One region of the Nitratireductor sp. L15S-10 genome, then DNA from elsewhere that is predicted to be linked to it. Evidence: predicted binding sites of a transcription regulator. Region 1 holds the regulator's gene; each other region holds the start of a gene.

The links. The regulator LexA, encoded in region 1, represses DNA repair genes until DNA is damaged. The targets are predictions, from matches to a motif close to TGTTCNNNNTGTGTTCNG.
Region 2: the regulator LexA is predicted to act here: its motif matches at 3,566-3,583, upstream of P2W41_RS19010 (ImuA family protein).
Region 3: the regulator LexA is predicted to act here: its motif matches at 6,051-6,068, upstream of rhuM (RhuM family protein).

The regions. Positions count from the first base shown of each region.
Region 1 covers NZ_CP120674.1:2,073,277-2,080,733, forward strand. The annotation lists gene P2W41_RS09935 (hypothetical protein) at 1-351, shown strand, start outside; gene glnA (type I glutamate--ammonia ligase) at 406-1,815, opposite strand; gene P2W41_RS09945 (P-II family nitrogen regulator) at 1,888-2,226, opposite strand; gene P2W41_RS09950 (NAD(P)H-hydrate dehydratase) at 2,508-4,013, shown strand; gene lexA (transcriptional repressor LexA) at 4,122-4,841, opposite strand; gene P2W41_RS09960 (MarC family protein) at 4,940-5,572, opposite strand; gene gyrA (DNA gyrase subunit A) at 5,804-7,457, shown strand, end outside.
Region 2 covers NZ_CP120675.1:199,695-207,151, reverse strand. The annotation lists gene P2W41_RS19020 (error-prone DNA polymerase) at 1-1,321, opposite strand, end outside; gene P2W41_RS19015 (DNA polymerase Y family protein) at 1,318-2,841, opposite strand; gene P2W41_RS19010 (ImuA family protein) at 2,756-3,517, opposite strand; partial or broken gene P2W41_RS19005 (ATP-dependent helicase) at 3,709-5,779, shown strand; gene P2W41_RS19000 (SOS response-associated peptidase) at 5,794-6,465, shown strand; gene dinB (DNA polymerase IV) at 6,585-7,457, shown strand, end outside.
Region 3 covers NZ_CP120674.1:248,635-256,091, forward strand. The annotation lists gene P2W41_RS01180 (isoprenylcysteine carboxylmethyltransferase family protein) at 1-68, shown strand, start outside; gene rpmI (50S ribosomal protein L35) at 272-472, shown strand; gene rplT (50S ribosomal protein L20) at 511-912, shown strand; gene P2W41_RS01195 (serine/threonine protein phosphatase) at 999-1,886, shown strand; gene pheS (phenylalanine--tRNA ligase subunit alpha) at 1,883-2,968, shown strand; gene pheT (phenylalanine--tRNA ligase subunit beta) at 2,981-5,386, shown strand; gene rhuM (RhuM family protein) at 5,536-5,772, opposite strand; gene P2W41_RS01215 (Gfo/Idh/MocA family protein) at 6,248-7,237, shown strand; gene P2W41_RS01220 (cell wall hydrolase) at 7,252-7,457, opposite strand, start outside.

The sequences.
Region 1 (7,457 bases):
GAGCGGGAAGATGCGTCCGCGCTTGCCCGCCACTGCCATACACAGGGGCTCGCCCACAACCGGGAGGCACTTCCCCAGTCGGAAACGGTGGATGAATGGCGCAAAACATTTGAAAAGCGCATCGCCGATACCCACTGGCAGAATGTCGCCGTCGATGGAGGGGCTTTCACCGAGAGCCCTCAGGCGCTTTTCCGTTGGGCGCCGATCGCCGATCAACTGAAACGTCATGACAGGGAAATCGTGGAGAACTCGATCCGCTTCGCGTTTGGCGAAGTGACGCGCGCCTTTCGTGAGCGTGCCGATCTGCCCGCTCTGGCCCGGGGCTGGATGAACCAGCAGGAAAACGGTTGAAGAAAAAGGGCTCCGTCCGTGGACGGAGCCCTGCAATCGCCTTGGGAGGAGCGATTAGACCGAGTAATACATCTCGAACTCGACCGGGTGCGGCGTCATCTCATAACGCAACACTTCCGCCATCTTCAGTTCGATATAGGCATCGATCTGATCGTCGTCGAACACACCGCCTGCTTTCAGGAAGCCACGGTCCTTGTCGAGGCTCATCAACGCTTCGCGCAGCGAGCCACAGACGGTCGGGACCTTCTTCAACTCCTTCGGCGGCAGGTCATAGAGATCCTTGTCCATGGCCTGGCCGGGATGGATCTTGTTCTTGATGCCGTCGATGCCGGCCATCAGCATGGCTGCAAAGGCGAGATAAGGGTTTGCGCCCGGGTCGGGGAAGCGGACCTCGACGCGCTTGGCTTTTGGTGAGGATCCAAACGGAATGCGGCATGAAGCGGAGCGGTTGCGGGCCGAGTAGGCGAGCAAGACCGGGGCTTCAAAACCCGGAACCAGACGCTTGTAAGAGTTGGTGATCGGGTTGGTGAAAGCGTTGATAGCCTTGGCGTGCTTGATGATGCCGCCGATATAGAACAGGCAGTTTTCCGACAGGCCTGCATATTCGTTGCCAGCGAAGGTCGGCTTGCCTTCCTTCCAGATCGACTGGTGCACATGCATGCCCGAGCCGTTGTCGCCATAGATGGGCTTCGGCATAAAAGTGGCTGTTTTGCCGTAGGCGTTGGCAACCTGATGGACGCCATATTTGAACTTCTGAACGCTGTCCGCGCTCTTCAGCAACGTCTCGAACTTGATGCCCAGCTCATGCTGGGCAGCGCCGACCTCGTGATGATGCTTTTCGACGATCACGCCCATCTCGGAGAGAACCGTCAGCATCTCCGAGCGCATGTCCTGAGCCGAGTCGATTGGAGGAACCGGGAAATAACCACCCTTGACGCGCGGACGATGGCCAAGATTGCCTGTCTCATACTCGGCATCGTCGTTGCTTGGCAGTTCGCTCGAGTCGAGCTTGAAGCCGGTGTTGTACGGATCGGCCTTGTACTTCACATCGTCGAAGATGAAAAACTCCGGCTCCGGGCCGATGTAAACGGTGTCGCCAAGCCCCTCCGACTTCAAGAAGGCCTCTGCCTTCTTCGCCGTTCCGCGTGGGTCGCGGTTGTAGGCCTCACCCGAAATCGGGTCGAGGATGTCGCAGAAGATCGCCATGGTCGACTGGGCGAAGAACGGGTCCATATGGGCCGTATCGGTTTCCGGCATCAATACCATGTCGGACTCATTGATGGCTTTCCAGCCGGCGATGGACGAGCCGTCGAACATAACGCCGTCGGCGAACATGTCCTCATCCACGGCGGAGACATCCATGGTGACGTGCTGCAGCTTGCCTTTGGGATCCGTGAAGCGCAGATCGACAAACTTCACGTCGTTTTCCTTGATCTGCTTCATGATGTCTTGTGCAGTGGTCATATTCGCCTTCCTATTTGCGATGGTCTTGCCTGATGATCCCGGAGGTGTTCCGGGAAAGAGAATGATTGCGGATCAAACGGCGTCGGCACCGGTCTCGCCGGTACGGATGCGGATGACTTCTTCCACGTTGGTCACGAAAATCTTCCCGTCGCCGATGCGACCGGTCTGGGCAGCCTTGCGGATCGCCTCGATTGCCGCATCCACGGTTTCGTCCGCCAGGACGACTTCGATCTTCACCTTCGGGAGAAAGTCGACGACATATTCTGCCCCGCGATAGAGCTCGGTGTGCCCTTTCTGGCGCCCGAACCCCTTCGCTTCGATCACAGTTATGCCCTGAAGACCGATTTCCTGAAGGGCTTCCTTCACTTCGTCGAGCTTGAAGGGTTTGATGATCGCTTCGACCTTTTTCATGCCTCGGTGGCCTCCAAATGAGTTCAGGAACGGTGAGCCCGTGCCCCTTGTTGTTCCGGTTCGAATAAGGCACGAAACATGCCAACTCCGATCAGAGCCTTGCACGATCCGTGCCAATCGCTGCATTGTGCCTCCCGAAAGGCATAATCACACGGGTTTTCGGGCAGCGAAACATCGCGTGCTGTGCCTCTGAAAAACATCAAGGGACACATGCGGTGCGCTGTACAGTTTGGCGGCTGCTTAAAAAATATGCAATGCGCTGAAGAAAGCGGCAATATGTGATGCAATTAGAGATTTTAACGCCTGAAGAGATGCGCAGGGTGGATCGCGCTGCGATCGCTGCGGGGGCGCTTGACGGATATGGCCTCATGAAGAATGCGGGGGCGGCGGTGGTGGATGAAATCCTTGCTCGTCATGCTGATGCGGAGGGCTTTCTCGTCCTGTGCGGCCCGGGTAACAATGGGGGTGACGGCTATGTCGTTGCGCGCCTCCTGACAGAACGAGGCCTGAGCGTTCGCGTTTTTGCCAACGCCGAACCGGCCTCGGGCAGCGATGCCGCGATCGCACTTATGGATTGTCCGGTTAAACCGGAGCCATTGGCGGCTTTCGAAGCCAGTCGAGGGTGGCTTGTGGTGGATGCGTTGTTCGGCGCAGGTCTGACGCGTCCCCTGGAAGAAATGGAGGCCGGGATCATCGGAAAGGTAAGCAGCAGCGGGCTTGCTGTGGTCGCCATCGATCTGCCCTCAGGTGTTTGCGGATTGACAGGAAAGCCACTTGGCGCGGCCTTGTCGGCGGATCTGACCGTCACCTTCTTTCGCAAAAAGCCCGGACATCTGCTCGTGCCGGGGCGGCAAATGTGCGGTGATCTCGTTGTTGCGGATATAGGCATTGCAGACAGCGCGCTTGATACTGTTGGTCAGGCACTTTGGGAAAACCAGCCTGCTTTGTGGCGGGAAGCCTTGCCGAAACTTCGCGTCAGCGCTCACAAATATTCGCGCGGTCATGTGGCCGTGATTTCTGGCGGGGCCACCTCGACAGGGGCGGCGCGACTTGCTGCGCGGGCAGCGGCGCGCACAGGGGCAGGGGCCGTAACGGTTCTTTCGCCCGCCAACGCGCTTTCGGTTCATGCGATGCATTTGACGTCGATCATGCTGCGCAAAGCCGACACCGTAAGCGAGTTGCGGGCCTTTTTTGTCGACCGGGGACCCACCGGGACCGTTCTCGGGCCAGGCGCCGGCACAGGGGGACGAACGCGCAGTTTCGCACGCGCTCTTCTCGACAAGGCGAATGACGCAAGCGGACTGGTCTTCGATGCCGACGCACTCACGGCCTTTGGCGGCATGCAGGATGTGTTTTTTGGCATGATCAGGGCTTCCGCCGGCAAGGTTGTTCTCACCCCGCATGAGGGAGAATTCGTCCGGCTTTTTCCCGATCTTCACGACGGAACAGAAACTTCGAAACTGCAGCGAACACGGGAGGCGGCCGTGCGATCCGGGGCGACCCTTGTGCTCAAGGGACCTGATACGATTGTGGCGGCACCCGACGGGCGAGCGGCGATCAATGTCAACGCCACGCCACACTTGGCAACGGCCGGATCGGGCGATGTACTGTCGGGAATAATCGCAAGCCTTATGGCTCAAGCGATGCCGGCTTTTGAAGCGGCATGCGCGGGCGTCTGGATTCACGCAGAATGCGGTCGGTCATTCGGGCGCGGTCTGATCGCCGAAGACCTGCCTGAAACGCTGCCGAATGTGTTGCAGGAACTGTTTCGAGAAAACCCGTCCTGACCTGCAGGCATCGGCAACACCCCGGGCTTCCTTCCACATTCAAGTTTCAGGCCACACTCACGTTTCAGGAAGCCATGTGCGAGAGGAAAAATGCCTCTCCGCCGCAGGTCAATAACGGCGCATCAAGCCAACCAGACGCCCTTGAACCTTCACCCGGTCAGGACCGAATATCCGTGTTTCATATGCCGGATTGGCAGCCTCAAGGGCGATCGACGCTCCCTTGCGCCGAAAGCGCTTCAGGGTTGCTTCTTCCTGATCCACAAGGGCAACCACGATCTCGCCGGGGTTGGCAGTCTGGGTTTCGCGGATGATGACGGTGTCGCCGTCGAAGATGCCTGCCTCGATCATCGAATCGCCCTTGACCTCCAGCGCATAGTGGTCGCCACCGCTCAGCATGTCCGGAGGGACGGCGATGGAATGGGTCTGGTGCTGGATGGCATCGATCGGAACACCCGCAGCGATGCGCCCCATGACCGGCACCGAAACGACACCGGCAAGCGAGTCGTCATTGCTGGCTGCCGGCTTGGGCTGGGATGGTGGCGCTTTGCCGAGGCTGCCTTCAATGACGCTCGGCGAAAACCTGCGTGCGCCGGCATTCAGGCCCGGCGCAATCGAATCGGGCAGGCGCAACACCTCGAGCGCACGGGCCCGATTGGGAAGCCGGCGGATAAAGCCGCGTTCCTCCAGGGCGGTGATCAACCGGTGGATGCCCGACTTGGACGCAAGGTCCAGCGCCTCCTTCATTTCGTCGAAGGATGGTGGAATTCCGGTCTCCTTCAAGCGCTCATGAATGAACAGGAGAAGTTCGTGCTGCTTGCGGGTCAGCATGGTAGCCACCGAGAATCAGTTAAAAACAAAACCAGAACATACTCTATATGTTCCAGTTGTGTTCCGCAACTCCCGGCATTTTCTTTCGATTTCTTGCGTTATGGCGCATGGAACAGGGCCTTTGCGCCGTCCGCGACGAACTGCACGGCCAGAGCTGCAAGTATCACGCCCAGAAGTCTTGTCAGGATCGATCGTCCTGTCTCGCCGAGGAAGCGGTCCACGCGCTCTGCAAGTGTGAACACAGCGTAGGTAATGGCGATCGTAGTGAGAAGAATTGCCAGCAATGTAGCGGTTCCGGTGAGGCCGCTGAAGGATCCGGAGAGAAGCACGGTGGCAGAAATCGCTCCGGGGCCGGCGATCAGGGGGATTGCCAGCGGAAATGCCGCAATATTTCGGATCATGTCCCGGGTGATGGCGCGTTCGGCGCTTTTTTCGTGGCGCTCCTGGCGGCGTTCAAAAATCATCTCGAACGCTATGAAGAAGAGAAGCAGACCGCCGGCCACGCGGAACGCCGGAAGTGTGATGCCGAAAACGGAAAGTATGGCGCTGCCAGCCACGCCGAAGAGCGCAAGAACGGCGAAGCCGATGATTGCGGCGCGGACGGCGACCTGATTGCGCTCTGAACGGTTCATGCCGACCGTCAGCGCAAGAAAGAGTGGCGCAAGACCTGGTGGGTCCACGGTCACGAGCAATGTGACGAACGCGTTGAACAGGGTCTCGTAACCTGACATGGGGTCCTCCCTTGTGACTGTCTAGCCCAGCCAGGAGGGTTCGGAAAAGCCCTGATTGCCACCTCCAGGCGCCTGACTGCGGCGATTTGTCGGTGCCTCCATTCACAGACCTGCCATATGCATCTGAAATTGCGTTGGATTTCCTTTGCGCCAATCTCTGCTCCGATTGGAGAATCAATGGCGTTTCATATATAAGAAGTCAGTGATTCCTTATTTTGTGTGTGATCCGATTTGACTGACCAGACAACGCCGACCGGACCGGGCGAGCCCGACGATATCGAGCCGATTTCCATCATCGAGGAGATGCAGCGCTCCTATCTCGATTACGCGATGAGCGTCATCGTGAGCCGCGCACTCCCGGATGTGCGCGACGGTTTGAAACCGGTGCACCGGCGCATTCTCTACGCCTCGCACGAAAGCGGCTATCACTGGAACCGCAAATATGTGAAGTCGGCACGTCCTGTCGCCGATGTGATGGGTAAATACCATCCTCACGGAGATGCGGCGATCTACGATGCGCTTGTGCGCATGGCGCAGCATTGGTCCATGCGCCTGCCACTGATCGACGGTCAGGGCAATTTCGGTTCCATCGATGGCGATCCGCCGGCGGCGATGCGCTATACCGAGTCCCGGTTGACAAAGGGCGCCCACGAGCTTCTCGAGGATATCGACAAGGAGACGGTCGACTTCCAGGACACCTATGACGGGTCCGGCAGTGAACCCAAAGTGCTTCCGGCCCGTTATCCGAACCTTCTGGTCAATGGTTCCGGTGGCATCGCGGTTGGCATGGCGACCAACATTCCGCCGCACAATCTGTCGGAAGTCATCAATGGCTGCGTGGCCATGATCGACAATCCGGCGATCAGTCTGCCTGAACTGCAGGAGCTGATTCCGGGGCCGGATTTCCCCACCGGGGGCCTTATCCTCGGACGGTCCGGAATCCGCAGTGCCTATGAAACCGGCCGCGGCTCCATCATGATGCGCGGCAAGGTGGCCATCGAGCCGGCGCGCAACGATCGTGAAGCCATCGTGATCTCGGAAATACCCTATCAGGTCAACAAGGCCTCGATGATCGAGAAGATGGCTGAACTGGTGCGCGACAAGCGCATCGAGGGTATCTCCGATATCCGTGACGAGAGCGACCGCCAGGGCTATCGGGTCGTGGTCGAGTTGAAGCGCGATGCAGTTGCCGATGTCGTGCTGAACCAGCTTTATCGGTTCACGCCGCTGCAAACTTCATTCGGTGCGAACATGGTTGCGCTGAATGGCGGTAAGCCTGAGCAGATGAACCTGCTCGATCTCTTGAAGGCCTTTGTCCATTTCCGTGAAGACGTCGTCAGCCGCCGCACCAAATACCTGCTGCGCAAGGCGCGCGACCGCGCGCATGTGCTGGTCGGTCTTGCCATCGCTGTCGCCAATATCGACGAGGTGATCAAGCTTATCCGCCATGCGCCGGATCCGCAGACGGCGCGCGAGCAATTGATGGAGCGTCGTTGGCCCGCGGCTGACGTGGAAGCCCTGATCCTTCTGATCGACGATCCGCGGCATCGGATCAACGAGGATGGCACCTACAATCTTTCCGAGGAGCAGGCCCGCGCGATCCTCGAACTGCGTCTGCAGCGGTTGACAGCACTCGGTCGCGATGAAATCGCCGACGAGTTGAACCAGATCGGTGCAGAAATCAGCGATTACCTGGAAATTCTGGCATCGCGCGCCCGTATTCAGCAGATCGTCAAAGACGAACTCATTGCCGTACGGGACGAATTCGGCACACCTCGCCGGACCGAAATCACCGAAGGTGGAGCAGACCTCGACGATGAGGACCTGATCCAGCGCGAGGACATGGTGGTCACCGTCACCCGCAAAGGTTATATCAAGCGCGTGC
Region 2 (7,457 bases), on a different replicon from region 1:
ACCAGCCCCAGACCTGCGAGGACAGGGTCATGGTCAGATCCTCGGGCAGGCCGAGTGCCTTTCCGACATCGCGCAGCGCGCCCTTGGCGCGATAGCGGATGACGGTGGAGCAGAGCGCGGCCCGCTCGCGGCCGTAGGTTTCATAGACCCACTGAATGACCTCCTCGCGCCGCTCATGCTCGAAATCGACGTCGATATCGGGCGGCTCGCGCCGTTCCTCGGAGACGAAGCGTTCGAAGAGAAGATCGTTGCGGTCGGGATCGACCGAGGTGACGCCGAGCACGAAGCAGACAGCCGAATTCGCCGCCGATCCCCGGCCCTGGCACAAAATTCCCTTCGAGCGGGCGAAGCGCACGATGGCGTTCACGGTCAGGAAATAGGGCGCATAGTTCAGCTTCTCGATCAGGCGGAGCTCGTGTTGGAGATTGGCGCGCACCTTGTCGGGCAGACCCTCCGGATAGCGCTCGGGCACGCCCTCCCAGGTGAGTTTTTCGAGGGCCTGCTGGGGTGTCAGCTCCGGATAGAGCTTTTCTTCCGGATATTGATAGGCCAGCTCGTCGAGCGAAAACCTGCACCGGTCCATGATCTCGATGGTCCGGGCGAGGGCTTCGGGATAGCGGTCGAACAGCCGATGCATCTCTTCGGGTGGCTTCAGGTAGCGGTCGGCAAACCGCTCGCGGCGATGCCCGAGCTCGTCGATGGTGACATTGTGCCGGATGGCGGTCACCACGTCCTGCATGAGCTGCCGGCCGGGTTCGTGGAAGAGCACGTCATTGGTGACGACGGTGGGCACCCGCGCCTGCACCGCCAGGTTCGACAGTTCCCAGAGGCGCATCTGGTCATTGGGCCGCCGCCGCAGCGTCAGGGCCAGATAGGCGCGGTCACCGAAGGTTTCCCGCAGGCGTCGCAATTGCAGCGCGCAGGTCTCGTCCGCGATGTCGGGAACGAGCACGGCGATCAGGCCCTCGCCATAGGCGACGAGATCCGCCCATTCGAGATGGCATTTGCCCTTGCCGGCGCGCTTCTTGCCCAGCGAGAGCAGGCGGCAAAGCCGCGCATAGGCGGGCCGATCGGTCGGATAGACCAGGACCGATATGCCGTCGGCGAGATCGAGCCGGCAGCCGACGACGAGGCGGACGCCGGTGGTTCTGGCCGCCTCGAATGCCCGGACGATTCCCGCCAGTGAGTTGCGGTCGACAATGCCGAGCGCCTCGATGCCCATCAGGGCGGCCTGGGCGAACAGCTCCTCACAGCTGCTCGCCCCGCGCAGGAACGAGAAATGGCTGGTCACTTGCAGCTCGGCGTAGCGCGGCCCGGTCATGCGAAAATCCCGTGCAGGAACCATTTCTGGGACCCGCTCTCACCACGTTCACCGTCGCCGGAGCGGAACAGCCAGTAGCGCTCGCCGGCTTCGTCCTCAACGCGGAAATAGTCGCGAACCGTCGACATCTCGGCGTCGCGTTTCCACCACTCGCCGCGAATGCGCTCGGGCCCGTCGGCACGCCGCACGCGCCGGCGCACGCCGCGCCAGGTAAACCAGACAGGTGGATTGTCGGGCAGCAGCGCCATCGTCTCGATCGGTTCGGGCCGGGCGAGCAGCCGCGGCGGGCGTGGCCAATCCCCCTCCCAGGTGGCGCCGCTCTCCGGCGCAAGCGCCGGCACTCGCGTGACTGCGCGCTCCGGCACATCGCTCTGCACCGGCTTGAACCGGTAGAGCCTGTTCTCACCGACGCGATTGGCAAGCACGTCGACCAGATCCGAGAGATCCGGCTCGGGCTCCTCGACGAGCGAGGAAATCGTCTGCTTGTCCTTGAGCGGTTCGGATTGAACCGCGGCCAGCACCATGATCTCGATGCCGAAGCCTGGATCGACGGTTTCGATCCTGTCGCAGAGGAGACGGGTCAGGCGCCTTGGATCGCGCACCGGCTGGGCCGTGCCAACGCGGATGAACTGCTTGGTGTTGTCGACGCGATGGAACAGCAGATCGAGCCGGCGGGCGCCGAGCCCACGCTTTTCCAGCTCTATGCAAAGGGCTTCGGCGAGCCTGGCCGTATAGCGGGCGATGGTTTCGGCCGCGCCGATCGGCTCTCCGAAGACACGGCGCACCTCGACCAGCTCGGGCGAACGAACCGGATCGACGGGTTCGGCGAGGCGTCCCAGCGCCTGGTCGAGCCGGCGGCTGATCTCGGGGCCAAAGCGCAAGGCAAGCGGCGCCCGCGGTTGCGCCATCAGGTCTCCGATTGTCTCGAAGCCGAGGGTGCGTAGCCCGGCAACCGTGTCGGGCTCGAGCCGCAGCGCTGCCAGCGGCAACAGCCGGAGCATCGCTTCTGTCTCGCCGGGCGCAATGACAGATGTGTAGCGGCGCAGGAAGCGTGCCGCGGCATGGGCCGCACCCCATGTATCGGCAATCGCCGCCCGCGCCTCGACGCCGGAGGCCGCGAAGCGCTGGACGATCGAAGTGAGCATGGCGGCCTCGCCGCCATGGAGATGATCGGCGCCGGTTGTGTCGATCACCAGCCCGTCCGGCGGATCGGGTGCCACCACGGGCGAGATGCGCTGCAACGCCCAGAGCGCGAGTCTGTCGAGCCCTTCGGCGTCGGCCGCGGGGTCGGCATCGAGGACGACGAGACCGGGCACCAGCGCCTGCGCCTTGGTGACGGCCATGCCGACGCTAACGCCCAGGGCCTGCGCATTGGCGTCAAGAGCGGTGATCAGCCGGCGCCGGCCGGTGCGGCCGACAAGGACGAGCGGCGCCTCAGCCGGAAGCGACGCGCCGTCCGACGTCCTTCTGAGGCGATCCGTAGGCCACCTTGGAAGGAAGAGCGATACGACCCTGGGCATCGCAGGCCTCCACTTCGAAATCAGCACTTTCCCCGGCCCGGCACCGGATCAGCTCGACCAGCCAGCGGGCCCGCCCGAGACCGGGAACTGGCAGCGGTGCAGAGGGGAGAACGGAAACCCGCCAGCGCGTGACGCTGGCCGTGGGCTGCCCGAAATCCCCCGCCTCGGTCTGACGCCGCCAGCGCCGGACGGCGAGACCGATCGTGTTCGAGCCTTCCGCCGCAAGCTGCAGCCGGCGGGATGCGGTCATTGAAAGGCGGGCGGTTTCGGCGACCACGGCCCCGAGTCCGCCATGGCGCAGCCCTTCCTCAAAGCAGGCGAGCAACGCCTTTTCATCACCGGCCTCGACATGGATCACGCTGTCGGGCGGCAGACCTGCCTGGGCGATCGCCGGGGCAAAAAGATCGGGTCGGGTTACGATCCAGAGGACTTTGCCTTTTGTACGCGCGGCGATCCCCGCCGCGAACAGCGCGGCGGCCGCGCCGTCCACGGCGCCATTCCCGCCTCCGGCCACCTCATGCAGGCATCCCAACCCCAGACCTCCTCCCGGAAGCCGCCGGTCGATCTCGGCGACGCCGAAGGGCAGGACCTCGCGCGCACGGCCGGCACCGCTGTCCAGGTGCGCAATGCGCTCCTGGAGCTCAGCAATGACAGCGTTTGCCGCGCGATCGGCCATGTAAGTCCAGTTCTCCTGAGGGCTTTGCAACGCCTCAAGGCGCTGTTATGTTCATTATTTGTTCCGTTTCCGATAATGAGTCAATCAGACTCCGCGATGAGTCTTTCCGGTGCGGATGGGGACGAGACGGCAGCAACGGCGCAGTATTGGCCGATTGTCGTTGATTCGCAGGGCGATAGGAGCGGGACGGAATGAATGCGGCGCATCTGGAAAAATTGAACGACGGTCAACGCGCCGCGGTCATTCACGGCATCGGCCTGCCCGATGGCCAGGTGGGCGGCCCGCTGCTGATCATTGCGGGTGCGGGCTCGGGCAAGACCAACACGCTGGCCCATCGCGTGGCGCAGCTGATCATTTCCGGGGCTGATCCGCGCCGCATCCTGCTCATGACCTTCTCCCGCCGCGCGGCTGCCGAAATGGGAAAGCGCGTGGAGCGCATCTGCGCCAGAGTGCTCGGCGACAAGGCCGGCATCCTGACTGACGCGCTCGCCTGGTCGGGCACATTCCATGGGATCGGCGCGCGCATCCTGCGCGAATACGCCGTCGAGCTGGGGCTCGATCCGCAGTTCACCATCCATGACCGCGAGGACTCGGCGGACCTTTTGAACCTCATCCGGCACGAACTCGGCTTCTCAAGGATGGAAAGCCGGTTTCCGGCGAAGGGGACCTGCCTTTCCATTTATTCGCGCACGGTCAATGCCCAGGCGCCGCTCGAGGATATCCTGCGCGCCAACTATCCCTGGTGCGCCGGTTGGGAAATGCAACTGCGCGAGCTCTTCGCATCCTATGTCGAGGCCAAGCAGGTCCAGAACGTGCTCGATTACGACGATCTGCTGCTTTACTGGGCCCAGACCATGAGCGACGCGGCGCTGGCCGACGAGATCGGCGGCCGCTGGGATCACGTTCTGGTCGACGAGTATCAGGACACCAACCGCCTGCAAGCGACGATCCTGACCGGCCTCAAACCCGGCGGACGGGGCCTCACCGTCGTCGGCGACGACGCCCAGGCGATCTATTCCTTCCGCGCGGCCACGGTCAGGAACATCCTCGATTTCCCGAAGGAATTCTCGCCGGCCGCCGAAATCATCACGCTCGAACGGAATTATCGCTCCACCCAGCCGATCCTTGCTGCCGCCAATGGCGTGATCGGCCTTGCGCGCGAGCGGTTCACCAAGAACCTCTGGACCGACCGCGCTTCGAACGAACGACCGTGTCTCGTGACCGTTCGCGACGAGGCCGACCAAGCGAGATTCGTGGCCGACGCGGTGCTGGAGAACCGCGAGACCGGCATGCGGCTCAAGGATCAGGCCGTGCTCTTCCGGGCAAGCCACCATAGCGGTCCGCTCGAGGTGGAGCTCACCCGCCGCAACATCCCGTTCGTCAAATTCGGCGGGCTCAAATTCCTCGACAGCGCCCATGTCAAGGACATGCTGGCCGCGCTGCGCTTTGCCCAGAACATGCGCGACCGCGTGGCCGGCTTCCGATTGATGCAGCTGCTGCCCGGCGTCGGGCCGGCGACGGCACAGACCGCTCTCGACGCCGTTGCCGAGAGCACTGAACCGATCGACACACTTGATAACCTCCCCTGCCCTCCCCGTGCCCAGACCGACTGGCCGGGCCTCATCGAGCTGCTCGGCGGGCTACGATCCGGATCGTCAGGCTGGCCGGCCGAGATCGGACAGGTCCGCGCCTGGTACGAACCGCATCTTGAACGCATCCATGAGGATTTCGAGATGCGGCGGGCCGATCTGCTCCAAGCTCGAGGAGATCGCCGGCGGCTATCCCTCCCGCGAGCGCTTCCTCACTGAGCTTACCCTCGATCCTCCGGACGCCACGTCCGGACAGGCGGGTGTGCCGCTGCTCGACGAGGACTATCTGATCCTTTCGACCATCCATTCGGCCAAGGGCCAGGAATGGCGCTCGGTCTTCGTGCTCAACACGGTGGACGGGTGTATTCCTTCCGATCTCGGCGTCGGAACGTCCGACGAGATCGAGGAGGAACGGCGCTTGCTCTATGTCGCCATGACGCGGGCAAAGGACAGTCTCAACCTCCTCGTCCCGCAGCGCTTCTTCACCCATGGCCAATCCGCGACGGGCGACCGGCATGTCTATGCCTCGCGAACGCGGTTCATTCCCGCTAGTCTATTGGAATTGTTCGAATGCCGTGCCTGGCCCGTCGTTGCCCCCGGACAGGGGCCGCATGTCGGCCCACGGCAGGTTCGCCTCGATGTCGGCGCGAGGATGCGCGGCATGTGGCGATAAAAGGAAGAGGGAGAATGTGCAATCTTTATAATCTCACGACGACGCGCGACGCCGTGATGGAATTCACCAAGGCTTTTGCCGACAAGGCAGGTTGGAACGAACCGTCACTGGACGTCTATCCGAACACCCTGGCGCCCATCGTTCGTGTCGGCGCCGACGGCAAGCGCGAGATCGCGAGCGCCACCTGGGGCATGCCCACGCCTCCAGCCTATATCAAGGGCAATTACGATCCCGGCGTCACCAACATCAGGAACGTCAACTCGCCTCACTGGCGACGCTGGCTCGGCCCGACCAGCCGATGCGTCGTGCCGTTCACCTCTTTCGCCGAGCCCGATCCGGCCAGCAAGGTTCCGGGTGGCCGCGTTCCCAATGCCTGGTTCGCTCGCAATGCCGACCGGCCGCTCATGTTCTTTGCGGGATTCTGGACACCATGGAAGGGCGTCAGAAAGGTTCGTGACGGCGAGCGCGAATTCGAGCTGTTCGGGTTCCTCACGACTTCGCCGAACGAGATCGTCAGCCCGATCCATCAAAAGGCCATGCCGGCGATCCTGACCACGCCGGAAGAGGTCGACCTCTGGCTGACCGGCGAGTGGGACGCAGTCAAGCACCTGCAGCGGCCCCTGCCCGGCAACATACTCGTCGTGGTCGAGCCGCCCGTAAAACACGACGACGAGCTTCTTCTTTAGGCGGTGAGACCGAGGCGGACGGGCGAATGCTCACGATCACCGGAGACAGGCATGCCGATGATGGTGTCAGCGAACCGAAGGCCCAAGATCTTCCGGTTCGAAAGATCATCCATGTCGATATGGACGCCTTCTATGCTTCGGTGGAGCAACGCGACAATCCCGAACTGAGAGGCAAGCCCGTCGCGGTCGGCGGATCGGCGGCGCGCGGCGTGGTGGCTGCCGCGAGCTACGAGGCGCGCGCCTTCGGTGTGCGGTCGGCGCTGCCTTCGGTGACGGCCAAGCGCCGCTGTCCCGACCTTATCTTCGTCAAACCCCGGTTCGACGTCTATCGGGCAGTGTCGGCGCAAATCCAACGGATCTTCGCCGAGCACACCGACCTGATCGAGCCGCTCTCGCTCGATGAAGCCTATCTCGACGTCACGGAGAACAAGCAGAACATGCCGGTCGCCACCGATATCGCAACCATGATACGCGCCCGCATCAAGGAGGTGACCGGCCTCAACGCCTCGGCTGGGATCTCATACTGCAAGTTCCTGGCGAAGATGGCGAGCGATCTTAACAAGCCGAACGGTCAAGCGGTCATCACCCCGAAAATGGGCCCCGAATTCGTGGCCGACCTGCCGGTCAAGAAGTTCCACGGCGTGGGACCGGCGACGGCTGCCAAGATGCAGCGGCTCGGCATCGAGACCGGTGCCGACCTGCGAGAAAAGCCCCTGACCTTCCTGCAGGAGCACTTTGGGAAATCCGGGAGCTGGTATTACCGGATCGCGCGCGGGATCGACGAACGACCCGTTCAGCCCAACCGCCCGCGGAAATCCGTCGGCGCCGAAGATACCTTCGTGGCCGACATCTTCGACCTCGATTCGGCGCGCGCTGAACTGGTGCGGCTGGCCGAAAAAGTCTGGCGGCATTGCGAGGCCAAGGAGATTACCGGACGCACTGTGACGCTGAAGGTGAAGTTCGCCGATTTCCAGCAAATCACCCGCAGCAGA
Region 3 (7,457 bases), 1.8 Mb from region 1:
CCGCGTTCGAACTGGTAGAGTACGCTCAGGATCACGCGCTCCTGCCGATCCTTTTCCGTCTTTACTAACGAGGCGCGGGCAACACACCATCAAATGAGGAGTTGCGCAAACGGACGGTCGCCGCTATAAGGCCGCGTTCCTGGACCGGCCGGCAGGGCATGCCGTGGCGGTCCTTAATGCTGAAATGCGCATGCGTGACACTGTGGGAAGCGGAAGCCGCTCGGCGCGCTTCACGCGACAGGTAGCGCAAGCGATAGAACGGAGAAGCAAAATGCCCAAGATGAAGACAAAGTCTTCTGTCAAGAAGCGGTTCAAGGTAACCGCCACCGGCAAGGTGAAAGTCGCAGCCGCTGGCAAGCGCCACGGCATGATCAAGCGTTCCAACAAGTTCATCCGCGACGCCCGCGGCACGATGGTTCTTTCCGATCCCGATACGAAGATCGTGAAGAAGTTCATGCCCTACGGCCTGTGATCGCAGGAACCCCGGAACAGATTTAAGGAGATCATGTCATGGCACGCGTAAAGAGGGGCGTTACCGCCCACGCCAAGCACAAGAAGGTCATGAAAGCCGCAAAGGGTTTCTACGGCCGTCGCAAGAACACCATTCGCATCGCCAAGCAGGCGGTCGAGAAGTCGCTGCAGTACGCCTACCGCGATCGCAAGGCCCGCAAGCGCAATTTCCGCGCCCTGTGGATCCAGCGCATCAACGCCGGCGCGCGCGAACACGGCCTGACCTATGGCCGCTTCATCGACGGCCTCAACAAGGCCGGCATCGAGATCGACCGCAAGGTGCTGGCCGACATGGCCGTGCATGAGCCGCAGGCCTTCGCCGCTCTGGTGAAGAAGTCCAAGGAAGCGCTCGTGTACCTCAAGGACACCACCCCGAATGCTTTTGAAAGCGCTGTCGCTTAAGGTCAGCGCTTCCCGAAGCAAACAGGTTTAATTCGGGAAACCCGCGCTGGCAGGGCTGGCGCGGGTTTTTCTTTGCGATGATGACCATGGATGACGAGACAGAGAACAAAAGGGACGTGCTTTCGCCGGAAGCGACGGCGGCGCTCCTGCGCCTGCTCATTACCGGTGAGCGTCGGCGCGTTTCGTCTACCGTGCTGGATGGGCATACCGTCTGGATCAAACGCTATGACGTGGAGCGTCAGCCGTTGGCCAAATGGCTTCACGGGGCAATGACCCCGCTGATGCCGGCCGCCTTTCTGCGAGCCTCGCCCAGCACGAACACCGCCACCGCCATCGAGCGCGAAGTGCGCAAGCTCGAGGCCTTCCGCAGGGCAGGGCTACCGACAGCGAAACTGCTTTTCCGCAACGACCGGGTTCTGGTCCTGTCGAATGTCGCCCCCATCGCCCAGAGTGAGCTCGATATGCTGGCACGTCATGGCGAACATGACGCCCATGACGGTCTTCTGGTACAGGCGGCGGAAGCGCTATGCAAAGCGCACGGACTTGGCCTCTGCCACGGTCGGCCACACCCGCGCGACATGTTCATCACCGGGGATGGCCACTGGGGCTTTGTGGATTTCGAGGAGGAACCCGAGGCCGCGATGCCGCTTGCGACAGCGCAGGCGCGCGATGTGTGGCTTGTCTTTCTTCAGATCTGCATGCAGGCGAAGCTGCCGGACACGCCGCAAAGGGCATTCGACGCATATTTCTCCGAACCGCCCCGGCTGGTGGCCGACGAGTTGCGGCGGATCATTCGGTTTTTTGCGCCGCTCATCCCCCTTCTTGGTGCAATCGAGCACTGGGGGCTTGGCAGCGACGGCAAGCGCGTGTTGAAAGCAACACGGTTCTTGAAATCGGCTCTCGGCAAAACGGTGGAGATCCCCACCGACAAGAGCCAGAAAGATATGAAAGCCAAAAGGGGCTACGAGGCATGAGCGAACTCGAGGAACTGGAAAAGACCATCGCCGGGCAGATCGAAGCTGCCGCCGACGAGCAGGAGATCGAGGCAGTGCGCGTGGCCACGCTCGGCAAGAAGGGCTCAGTCTCGCAGATGCTGAAAACGCTCGGCTCCATGTCCCCGGAAGAGCGGCAGGTGATGGGCCCGGCGATCAACGGACTGAAGGCGCGCATCACCGAAGCGCTGACTGAACGGCGTGATGCGCTACGCAACGCCGCCATCGACGCCAGGCTCGAGCGCGAGAAGGTGGATGTCACCCTGCCCGTGCGCCGCCCACCCGCCGAGCGCGGCCGCATTCACCCGATCAGCCAGGTGATCGACGAGATCACGGCGATCTTCGCGGATATGGGTTTTTCCATCGCCGAAGGACCGGACATCGAGACCGACTATTACAATTTCACGGCGCTGAATTTCCCCGAAGGCCATCCGGCGCGCGAGATGCACGACACATTCTTCTTCCCGCCGGATGAGAAGGGCGAGCGCAAGCTTCTGCGCACGCACACCTCGCCGGTGCAGATCCACACGATGGAGGCGCAGGAGCCGCCGATCCGCATCGTCATTCCGGGCAAGACCTACCGGCAGGACTCGGACGCAACCCATTCGCCCATGTTCCACCAGCTCGAAGGTCTGGTGATCGACAGGACGGCCAATGTTGCCAACATGAAGTGGGTGCTGCAGGAATTCTGCAAATCCTTCTTCGAGGTGCCGCATCTGAACATGCGCTTCCGCCCGTCCTTCTTCCCCTTCACCGAGCCGAGCCTGGAGGTGGACATCCAGTGCGACCGCTCGCAGCCGGGCGAAGTGCGCTTCGGCGAGGGCAATGACTGGATGGAGATCCTCGGCTGCGGCATGGTGCACCCCAATGTGCTGCGCGCCTGCAATCTCGATCCCGATGTGTATCAGGGCTTTGCCTGGGGCATGGGCATCGACCGCATCGCCACGCTGAAATACGGCATGCCGGACCTGCGCGACTATTTCGACGCCGATGTGCGCTGGATCGAGCATTACGGCTTCCGCCCGCTGGACCTGCCGACGCTGTTCGGCGGATTGAGCGCCTAAGGAGATAGACCAATGAAATTCACGCTCTCCTGGCTCAAGGAGCACCTTGAGACCGATGCCACGCTCGACGAGATCGTCGAAAAGCTCACCATGATCGGCCTCGAGGTCGAGGAGGTGGACGACAAGGCATCGCTGAAGCCCTTCGTGATTGCAAAGGTTCTGACCGCCGAGCAGCATCCCGATGCCGACCGGCTGCGCGTGCTTTCCGTCGACACGGGCGACGGCAAGCCGGTGCAGGTGGTGTGTGGTGCGCCCAATGCGCGCGCGGGTCTCGTCGGCGCGTTTGCAGCGCCCGGCACCTATGTGCCCGGCATCGACGTCACGCTCTCGGTCGGCAAGATACGCGGCGTGGAAAGCCACGGCATGATGTGCTCGGAACGCGAATTGCAGATGTCGGACGAGCATGACGGCATCATCGACCTGCCCGAAGACGCCCCCGTCGGCATCTCCTTCGCAAGCTGGGCGAAGCTCGACGATCCGGTGATTGAAATCGGCCTCACGCCGAACCGGCCCGATTGCACCGGCGTCCACGGCATCGCGCGTGATCTGGCAGCCGCTGGCCTCGGCACATTGAAGGATGCGCCCATCGCGCCGGTGGCCGGCAAGGGAGCATGCCCGGTCGATCTCACCATCGAAGCGCCGGAACTCTGTCCCGGTTTCGCGCTACGGCTCGTACGCGGCGTGAAGAACGGCCCCTCGCCAAAATGGATGCAGCAGCGGCTTACGGCCATCGGCCTGCGTCCCATCAATGCGCTGGTCGACATCACCAATTATGTGACCTTCGACCGCGGGCGCCCCCTCCACGTTTTCGACGCTGCCAAGGTGAAAGGCAATCTCACCGTGCGCCGCGCCAGAGAGGGCGAGACGCTGCTGGCGCTCGATGAGCGCGAATACACGCTGACGCCGGAAATGTGTGTCATCGCCGACGAAAACGGTGTTGAATCCATCGCCGGCATCATGGGCGGGGAGCATTCGGGCTGTGACGAGAACACCACGGATGTGCTGATCGAATCCGCCCTGTGGGACGCGATGAACATTGCCCGCACGGGCCGCGACCTCGGCATCATCACCGATGCGCGCTATCGCTTCGAGCGTGGCGTCGACCCGGAAATGATGGAGCCAGGCCTTGAGCTTGCTACCCAGCTCGTTCTCGACCTGTGCGGCGGTGAGGCCACCGAAAGCTGCGTTGTCGGCTATGAAGGCTATAAGCCACGCAGCATCACCTTCCCGGTGAGCGAGGTGAAGCGCCTGACCGGACTTGAGGTTTCGAGTGCGGAAAGCAGGGACATTCTCAACCGCCTCGGCTTCGCCTCCACCGGCGACGGCGATGTGCTGGAAGTGTCCGTACCATCCTGGCGTCCAGACATCGACGGCAAGGCCGATCTGGTGGAAGAGGTGATGCGCATTCACGGCGTCAATGAGATCGCGCCGCAGCCCCTGCCCTCTCACGGCGCGGTCAACGGGCAGATCCTCACCGTGCTTCAGAACCGCACGCGCCAGGCGCGCCGCGCGCTAGCCGTGCGCGGCATGCTGGAGGCTGTCACCTGGACCTTCATCGACGAGAATCAGGCAAAGCTTTTCGGCGGGGGTGATGCTTCGCTCAAACTCTCCAACCCGATAGCCGCCTCCATGTCGGACATGCGCCCCTCATTGCTGCCGGGCCTCATCGCAGCAGCCCAGCGCAATGCAGCGCGCGGCTATGGCGATGTGGCGCTGTTCGAGGTGTCGAGCACTTATGAGAACGACAGCTATGAAGGCCAGCGCCGCGTGGCGGGCGGCATTCGTCGCGGCACAGCGGTGATTGACGGTGCCGGGCGGCACTGGTCGGGCAACAGCGCGCCGGTCGGCGTGTTCGATGCCAAGGCCGATGCGCTGGCAGCCCTTGAGGCTGCGGGCGCACCCGCCGACAAACTGCAGGTGGTGGCCGGCGGTCCGGACTGGTATCACCCCGGCCGCTCCGGCACGATCCGTCTTGGGCCGAAGATCGTGCTTGCCACGTTCGGTGAGATGCACCCGCGCACGCTGGAGGCGCTGGATGCCGAAGGGCCGATCTGTGGTTTCGAAGTGTTCCTCGACGCGATTCCCGAGCCGAAGGCAAAGGCCACACGCACCAAGCCGCGTCTCGACCTTTCGCCCTTCCAGCTCGTGCGGCGCGACTTTGCGTTCGTTGTCGATAAGGCCGTGGAAGCTGCAACCATCGAGCGCGCGGCAGCCGCCGCCGACAAGAAACTCGTCACCGGTGTGCGCGTGTTCGACATTTTCGAAGGTGCCTCGCTTGGCGAAGACAAGAAGTCCGTCGCCATCGAAGTCTCGATCCAGCCGCGCGACAAGACGTTGACGGATGAGGAGCTCGAAGCCATCGCCGACCGCATCGTCGCCAATGTCGGCAAGCAGACGGGCGGCGCACTGCGGGGTTAAACGCGTTCAGCGGCGGCTTTTCGGCAGCTGTTTCGCTTCGCGGACGAGCGCAGCAATGTGCTCGTCCGCTTTTTTGTGGCGCTCGATCTTTTGCTGTTCGGAAAATTTCTCGAATTCCGCGCGCGCATGATCCTTTGCAGCATCCGCACTCACACCGCCGCCTGTGCGCAGGACGGCCGGCCAAGACCTTCGAGCTGTTGGTCGAGAAGCCGGGTTGCATCCTCCATGACCACAAGCCGGCCTAGATCCGCCTGATCCTCGAAGATATCCAGAAGGATCGTGGTCAGGCGGTTGAGCTCACGGATTTTAGCATCGGCAAGATAATTCTTTGAGACAGTTACGTCCCGCTTGCGGATCGTGTCGCCTGGCCAGCTTTGCAGCCCCATATTCTCGACCTGTACTTGTGTGCATTTTTTGCACAGAAGTCTCTTCGTCGAGTTCTCCTTCCTCCAAAATGTTTGCAATATGTTTGGTGATGACGCTTCGCTCACGCCCGAATAGTCGGGCGATCTGATCCTGCGTCATCCAGAGCGTTTCGCCCTCATAGCGAATGTCGAGCCGCAGGCCCTTTTCACCATCGTAGATCAGAAACCGGTCTCCGGTTTCTGCATCTTCCACGAGATGGACGGGTTCATCCGCTTTCATGCGCCTCTCCAAGGGTTTCCAGAACATTAGAAGAACAAAATGGCGCGCGAAACCTTGCCGGTTTTCAATCCCCGGCATAGAGCGGATCACCGTTTCATAGAAACGCTGCTCCGCTCAATCCTTCCCTCTCTTCCCGCATTAGTGCGGACGTCAGGTGATTCCACCTGACTGCAAAATGCTCTATGTGTTTGCCTGCGCAAAACAGGAGGAAAGTGCATGTTCCGTTGGGGCGTTCTTTCGACGGCAAGGATTGGCCGCGAACAGGTGATTCCGCAGATCCAGGATTCGGAAAACGGCGTTGTGACGGCGATCGCCAGCCGCGATGAATCGAAGGCGCAGGCAGTGGCGGACCGCTTCGGCATCCCCCACGTGTTTTCTTCCTACGACGCGCTTCTTGCCTCGCCCGAGGTCGACGGCGTCTATATTCCGTTGCCCACCTCCGATCACGTGGCCTTTGCGATCAAGGCCGCGGATGCCGGAAAGCACGTGCTTGTGGAAAAGCCTCTGGCACTCGATGCCAAGGAGATTGCCCGCGTCATCGAGGCACGCGACCGCAACAATGTGGTCGTATCGGAAGCCTTTATGGTGACGTATCACCCACAATGGCACAAGGTGCGCGATCTGATCGCCGAAGGCGCGATCGGGCGGTTGCGGCATGTGCAGGGCGTGTTCTGCTACCACAATGTCGATCCCGACAACATGCGCAACAAGCCCGAGCTTGGCGGTGGCGGTCTCCCCGACATCGGCGTCTACCCCACCGTGACCACGCGCTTCGCCACGGGGCTGGAGCCCGAGCGCGTGCAGGCCGTGGTCGAACGCGACCCGAAATTCGGCACCGACATCTACTCAAGCGTCAAGGCCGACTTCGGCACGTTCGAACTCAGCTTCTACGTGTCGACGCAGATGGCGCTTCGCCAAAGTATGGTGTTCCACGGCGACAAGGGGTTCATTGAGGTGAACGCGCCCTTCAACACACCCGACTATGGCGATACGCGGGTGACGCTCTTCAGCGCAGATCACAACAGCGCCAGCATCTTCCGCTTTCCACGTGCACGTCAGTATCGTTTGCAGGCGGAAGCCATTGTGCGGGCGGCAGAGGGCGGCGCGGAAGCAACTGTCTTCACGCTTGAAGACTCGATCAGGAACCAGAAGCTGATCGATGCGATCTTCCGTGCCGGCGCGCATGACGGCTGGGAGACCGTTTAGCGTTCAGCATCAGTTCAAACGGGCCCGCGGCGCTTTCTTGCAAAAAATATGTGCCGGCCTATGCGTCCGAGCTTGTGCAGACGCCGCGCCCATCCCGGACGCACATAGCTGGCATGGTAATGCGTAGCCGCGCTCAGGGCCTGCAAGCGACCATCGGCTGAGCTCGTTTCCCTGGCGCACTCATTGGCGCAACTCTGCATGGCCGCAGCAATCTCCCGGG